2 regions of the Streptomyces sp. RKAG293 genome follow, and region 2 is predicted to be linked to the other one. Evidence: predicted binding sites of a transcription regulator. Region 2 holds the regulator's gene; the other holds the start of a gene.

Region 1 (3,407 bases), 1.0 Mb from region 2:
GCAGCGGCTCGGGGATCGAGTCCAGGACGTTGGCGGTGGCCAGGAAGACCACGTCGCTCAGGTCCAGTTCGACCTCCAGGTAGTGGTCCCGGAAGGTGTGGTTCTGCGCCGGGTCCAGGACCTCCAGCAGTGCCGCCGCCGGGTCGCCCCGGTAGTCGGAGCCGACCTTGTCGATCTCGTCGAGCAGCACCACCGGGTTCATCGACCCGGCCTCCTTGATGGCCCGGACGATCCGGCCGGGCAGCGCGCCGACGTAGGTGCGCCGGTGGCCGCGGATCTCCGCCTCGTCCCGGACGCCGCCGAGCGAGACCCGGACGAACTTCCGTCCCATCGCCTTCGCGACGGACTCGCCGAGCGAGGTCTTGCCGACCCCGGGAGGGCCGACGAGCGCCAGCACGGCGCCGCCGCGACGGCCGCCCACGACGCCCAGACCACGGTCCGAGCGGCGCTTGCGCACCGCCAGGTACTCGGTGATGCGCTCCTTGACGTCATCGAGGCCCGCGTGGTCCGCGTCGAGCACCGAGCGGGCGCCCGGGATGTCGTACACGTCGTCGGTGGTGGTGTTCCACGGCAGTTCGAGCACCGTGTCCAGCCAGGTGCGGATCCAGCTGCCCTCGGGCGAGGCGTCGGAGGAGCGCTCCAGCTTCTCGACCTCCTTGAGCGCGGCCTCGCGGACCTTCTCCGGCAGATCGGCGGCCTCGACGCGGGCCCGGTAGTCACCGGCCTCGTCCTCCGGCTCACCGTTCAGCTCGGACAGCTCCTTGCGGACCGCGTCCAGCTGCTGGCGGAGCAGGAACTCGCGCTGCGCCTTCTCCATCCCCTCCTGCACGTCCTTGCGGATGGTGTCGGCGACGTCCTGCTCCGCGAGGTGGTCGCGCAGCGTGGCGACGGCGATCCGCAGCCGCTCCACGGGGTCGCTGGTCTCCAGCAGCAGCACCCGCTGCTCGGTCGTCAGGAACGAGGAGTAGCCGGAGTTGTCCGCGAGCTGCGAGACGTCCTCGATCTGCTGCACCCGGTCCACGACCTGCCAGGCACCGCGCTTGCGCAGCCAGCTGGTGGCCAGTGCCTTGTACTCCTTGACGAGCTCGGCGACCGCGCCGGGCGCCTCGGTGACCGGCGGCTCCTCGACCTCGGTCGCCTCCACCCACAGCGCGGCGCCGGGCCCGGTGGTGCCGGCCCCGATCCGCACCCTGGTCACCCCGCGGATGACCGCGCCCGGGTCCCCGTCGGGCAGCCGGCCGACCTGCTCGATCCAGCCGAGCGTGCCGACCGCGGCGTACGTGCCGTCGATCCGTGGAACAAGCAGCACCTGCGGCTTGCTCTTACCTCCTGAGACGTGCGCGGCCTGCGCGGCTTCCACGGCCGCGCGCACCTCGGTGTCGGTCAGGTCCAGCGGCACCACCATGCCGGGCAGCACCACAGCGTCGTCCAGTGGCAGCACGGGCAGGGTGAGCGGTCCGGACGATGCGGTTACAGCAGCCATGATCTCTCCCTAAGCAAGCAAGTTGAGCTATGTGGACTCAATGCATCTGATGGCCCTGGTGTTCCCCAACGGATGTTCGCTCTGAGCGATCACGTTCGTGACGCCCGGAAAGGGCGCCGAGTGCCCTTTTTGGGCCACGTAGCCGAGCGCCTTGACCGCCCCGTACGCTGCATGCCAACCGGGACGACCTTGTGGGGCGGCAATGGACAGCACACAGACGACACCAGGCGCACAGCGCCGGGTGCTGGTGGTGGAGGACGATCCGACGATCGCCGACGCCATCGCGGCCAGGCTGCGCGCCGAGGGGTTCCAGGTACGCACGGCGGGCGACGGACCCACCGCGGTGGAGACCGCGATCGCCTGGCAGCCCGATCTGCTGGTGCTCGACGTCATGCTGCCGGGCTACGACGGCCTGGAGGTCTGCCGCCGGGTCCAGGCACAGCGGCCGGTGCCGGTGCTGATGCTGACCGCGCGCGACGACGAGACCGACATGCTCGTCGGCCTCGGGGTCGGCGCGGACGACTACATGACCAAGCCGTTCTCCATGCGCGAGCTGGCCGCCCGGGTGCACGTGCTGCTGCGCCGCGTGGAGCGCGCGAACATAGCCGCGCACAGCCCGCGCGGCGGCAGTCTGCTCCTGGGCGACCTGGAGATCGACAACTCCCAGAGACGGGTCCGGGTGCGCGGCACGGATGTGCACCTGACCCCGACCGAATTCGACCTGCTGGTGTGCCTGGCCCAGCAGCCGCGCGCCGTCCTCTCCCGTGAGCAGCTGCTCGCCGAGGTCTGGGACTGGGCCGACGCGTCCGGCACCCGCACCGTCGACAGCCATGTGAAGGCGCTCCGCCGCAAGATCGGCGCCGAGCGGATCCGTACGGTGCACGGCGTCGGCTACGCGCTGGAGACCCCGGCCCCATGAGGCTGTGGGCGCGCCTGTGGGCGGCGCTGAGGCCCTACGACCCGCTGCGGTCCATCAAGGCGGCCCTGCAGCTGCTGGTCGTCGTCTCGGTGCTGATCACGACACTGCTGGTGATCGTCGCGATCCACTCCGCCACCGAGCTGCGGGTGATCACGATCTTCTCGATCATCGCCTGTCTGCTGATCACCCAGTTCGTGGCGCACGGCCTGACGGCGCCGCTGCGGGAGATGACCGCGGTCGCGCGGGCCATGGCCCAGGGCGACTACAGCCGCCGGGTGGCGCGGGTACGGCGCGACGAGGTCGGTGAGCTGGCGGAGACGTTCAACCGCATGGCGGCCGATCTGGAGGCCGTCGACCAGCACCGCAAGGAACTGGTGGCGAATGTCTCACATGAGCTCCGGACGCCCATCGCGGCCCTGCGGGCGGTCCTGGAGAACGTCGTCGACGGGGTGTCCGAGGCCGATCCCGAGACGATGCGGACCGCGCTGCAGCAGACCGAGCGGCTGGGCAAGCTGGTCAGCCAGCTGCTGGACCTGTCGCGGCTGGACAGCGGCGCGGTGCACCTGGACGCCAAGCCCTTCGAGGTCTGGCCCTATCTGTCGGCCGTGCTGAAGACGGCCAGCCTGGGCATGGAGGGCGCCGCCCGCGCCGGCCAGCGCAGCCGCCCCCGCGCCGACGTGCATCTGCACCTGGACGTCTCACCGCCGGAGCTGACCGCGTACGCCGACGCCGAACGGCTGCACCAGGTGGTGGCCAACCTCGTCGACAACGCCGTGAAGCACAGCCCGCCCGGCGGCCGGGTCACCGTCCGCGCCCGGCGCGGGGCCGTGCCCGGGAGCCTGGACCTGGATGTGCGGGACGAGGGTCCCGGCATCCCGGAGTCCGAGCGCAACCGGGTCTTCGACCGCTTCAACCGGGGCGCCCACCCCGGCGGCGACGGCGGTACTGGGCTGGGTCTGGCCATCGCCCGCTGGGCGGTCGATCTGCACGGCGGGGACATCGAGG
Region 2 (3,407 bases):
GGGTGAGGACGAGGCTGACGAGGAGAGCGGTGGCCCGGACGAGGGCTGACGCGACACACGGGAAGGAGGGACGGCGAGGATGAGCATCAGCAGGGACTTGTACGAGAAGGACCTCTACAAGGTTCTCGGCGTCCCGAAGGACGCGACCGAGGCGGAGATCAAGAAGGCGTACCGGAAACTCGCCCGCGAGTTCCACCCGGACGCCAACAAGGGCGACGCCAAGGCCGAGGAGCGCTTCAAGGAGATCTCCGAGGCCAACGACGTCCTGTCCGACGCCAAGCGCCGCAAGGAGTACGACGACGGCCGCGCGCTGTTCGGCAACGGCGGACTGCGCAGCGGTCCCGGCGGTGCCGGCGGCCAGGGCGGCTTCGGCTTCGACCTGGGCGACCTCTTCGGAGGAGCTCAGGGCGGCGGCACGCAGACCGGCCAGGCCGGCGGGTTCGGCGGCGGTCTCGGCGATGTCTTCGGCGGCCTGTTCAACCGGGGCGCCGGCGGCACCGGCACCCGCGTCCAGCCGCGCCGCGGCCAGGACATCGAGTCCGAGGTGACGCTCAGCTTCACCGAGGCGGTGGACGGGGCCACGGTCCCGCTCCGGATGTCCAGCCAGGCCCCCTGCAAGGTCTGCTCCGGCACCGGCGACAAGAACGGCACCCCCCGGGTCTGCCCGACCTGCGTCGGCACCGGCCAGGTGTCGCGCGGCGGCGGTGGCGGCTTCTCGCTCACCGACCCGTGTGTGGACTGCAAGGGCCGCGGCCTCATCGCCCAGGACCCCTGCGACGTCTGCAAGGGCAGCGGGCGCGCCCGCAGCTCCCGCACCATGCAGGTCAGGATCCCCGCGGGTGTCACCGACAACCAGCGGATCCGGCTGCGCGGCAAGGGCGCACCGGGCGAGCGCGGCGGCCCGGCCGGCGATCTGTACGTCGTCGTCCATGTCGCCAAGCACCCCGTGTTCGGGCGCAAGGACGACAACCTCACCGTCACCGTGCCGGTCTCCTACCCGGAGGCCACGCTCGGCGGCGAGATCAAGGTACCGACGCTCGGCGGTCCGCCGGTCACCCTGAAGCTGCCCCCGGGCACGCCCAACGGGCGTACTCTGCGGGCCCGCGGCAAGGGCGCGCTCCGCAAGGACGGCAGCCGTGGTGACCTGCTGGTCACCGTGGAGGTCGCGGTACCGGAGAAGACCGAGGGCAAGGCGCTCGACGCGCTGGAGTCCTACCGGGAGGCCACGGCGGAGTTCGACCCGCGGGCGGAACTCTTCAAGGCCGCGAAGGGAGCATGACATGGACGGCATGCGGGGCGGTCGGATGCGTCACCCGTACCAGCTGACCGAGGAGTCGCCGGTCTACGTCATCTCGGTGGCGGCCCAGCTCTCCGGGCTGCACCCGCAGACGTTGCGCCAGTACGACCGGCTCGGCCTGGTCTCCCCGGACCGCACCGCCGGCCGTGGCCGCCGTTACTCGGCCCGCGACATCGAGCTGCTCCGCGAGGTGCAGCGGCTGTCGCAGGACGAGGGCATCAACCTCGCCGGCATCAAGCGCATCATCGAGCTGGAGAACCAGGTGACCGCGCTCCAGGCGCGCATCGCCGAGCTCGCGGCGGCCGCCGAAGGCATGTCGGCCGCCATCCAGCAGCGTGAGGCCGCCGTGCATGCCTCCTACCGCCGCGACCTCGTCCCGTACCAGGAGAAGCAGACGACCGCGCTGGTCGTCTGGCGTCCCAAGCGGAACGATTAGTCGCTCTTGTGTACGACGAAGCCCGGCACCCTCCTGAGGGTGCCGGGCTTCGCCGTGTCACGGGCCGGGGCCGGGCCCCCGAATATCCGGACGACATGTCCGGACCCGGCTGTTAGCGTCGAACCACTATGGAACCGCTCGTCGAACAGCAGATCCGTGCCTCCTTCGTGAACTGTTCCAAGGGAGAAGCACGCCGCCTCAACCTGCCCCGGGACTTCGCCGACCTGCCCTGGGCGGATCTCGACTTCCTCGGCTGGCGCGACCCCGGAGCCCCGGACCGCGGCTACCTGGTGGCGCCAGGGGAGAACGGGCTCACCGGTATCGCACTGCGCAGCTCGGGCGGAGCGCGTCGCAACATGCTGCGCACCAGCCTCTGCTCGCTGTGCGTCACCAACCACGCGAGTGGCGGCGTCGACCTACTCGTCGCCCCGAAGGCCGGCCCCGCGGGCCGGAACGGCAACACGATCGGCACGTACATCTGCGCCGATCTGGCCTGTTCGCTGTATGTGCGGGGAAAGAAGAAGGTCGCGACGGCCCAGCGGTTCGAAGAGACCCTCACCCTGGACGAGCAGATCGCCCGGACGGTGCGGAACGTGGACGTGTTCCTGGCCAAGGTCACCGCCGACACGGATGCCGGCGCCACGCTCTAGCCGGGCGGTCACCGCAGCGGGAAGTGGCGGCGGTGGCGGCGGTCACAGCCTGCTGGGGAGCGTGAGCAGCCACACGATGAGTGGTGTGACGAGCAGGACACCCCAGGCGCCGGCGAGGAAGAACCCCAGCGCGATTTCCGACAGCCATTTGATCCGGGTCGGAACGACCACGCGACGGGGATCGCGGGGGTCGTAGCGGATCTCGCCTCTCCGGGCAGCGGTGTTCGACTGATGCTCGCGTGCGTCACCGTCGAGAGTCCGAAAGCGATGCGTGTAGTCGGGGGCGTCGTCCTCGGCGGTGTCACTGCGGGTGGACTCCGCACGGGCCGTTACGCCACGCCACCCGACGATCAGGTGGGTGCGGAACTCGGACAGGTCCGCCCAGAAGCCCAGAAGTGCGAGCCCGGGCAGCGACATGGCCCATGCCTCGAGTCCCGAAGTGCGAGGCCCGACCGGGATCAGCAGCATGATCGGTGCCCCGAGCACGACGTAGGCCAGCGCGCACCGCTGCCACGGCGGACCGTGCCGCACCACGTGTGCGATCCGACTGCCGGCTGCGTGGACCGCCCGCCGCAGCCGGGACGGCGTGGTGTCCTCGCGGACCTCCGGCTGCCGTTCGGTTTCGTCCTCGACGATGGCGTCGATGTCCGCGGCGAGAGCGGCCAGTACTTCTGGATTCCTGTGCCGCAGTGTCAGGGGGGTCGGCCCCTTCGCATCGGACAGCAGCAGGCTCAACCCCTTTTCGTGGCGGCGGACCTCCCGTACCCGTGCTCCCGGAACGACGGTGGTGGTACGGCCGCGCCGCCAGTGCACCGCGCCCTTCTCGACCCACACCCGGTTCCGGCCGTCCACGACCACGACGCCGGTCCCCACTGGCTTCTGCTCCCCCATACGGCACACGGTAGGCCCACCGGGTGGCAGCGGCTGGGCCTTCGTGCCTGCCGGTCAACCCAGTTCGAACCAGACGCCCTTCCCGGGCCCCGGCCCGTGCCGACACACCCCCCACGCCGTCGCACACGCACTC

What was found. Region 2 encodes HspR, which represses chaperone genes until heat shock. Its sites were predicted from a motif close to TTGAGNNNNNNNNNCTCAA; they were not measured.
Region 1: a site for HspR is predicted at 1,506-1,524, ahead of lon (endopeptidase La). Genes of this name have one in related genera too.

What each region holds. Positions count from the first base shown of each region.
Region 1 is NZ_JAJOZB010000001.1:5,941,538-5,944,944, reverse strand. Features, by position in the region: gene lon (endopeptidase La) at 1-1,483, opposite strand, end outside; gene LNW72_RS26670 (response regulator transcription factor) at 1,686-2,402, shown strand; gene LNW72_RS26665 (ATP-binding protein) at 2,399-3,407, shown strand, end outside.
Region 2 is NZ_JAJOZB010000001.1:4,907,378-4,910,784, forward strand. Features, by position in the region: gene grpE (nucleotide exchange factor GrpE) at 1-49, shown strand, start outside; gene dnaJ (molecular chaperone DnaJ) at 80-1,279, shown strand; gene LNW72_RS21845 (heat shock protein transcriptional repressor HspR) at 1,281-1,733, shown strand; gene LNW72_RS21850 (FBP domain-containing protein) at 1,862-2,383, shown strand; gene LNW72_RS21855 (hypothetical protein) at 2,426-3,274, opposite strand; gene LNW72_RS21860 (ATP-binding protein) at 3,329-3,407, opposite strand, start outside.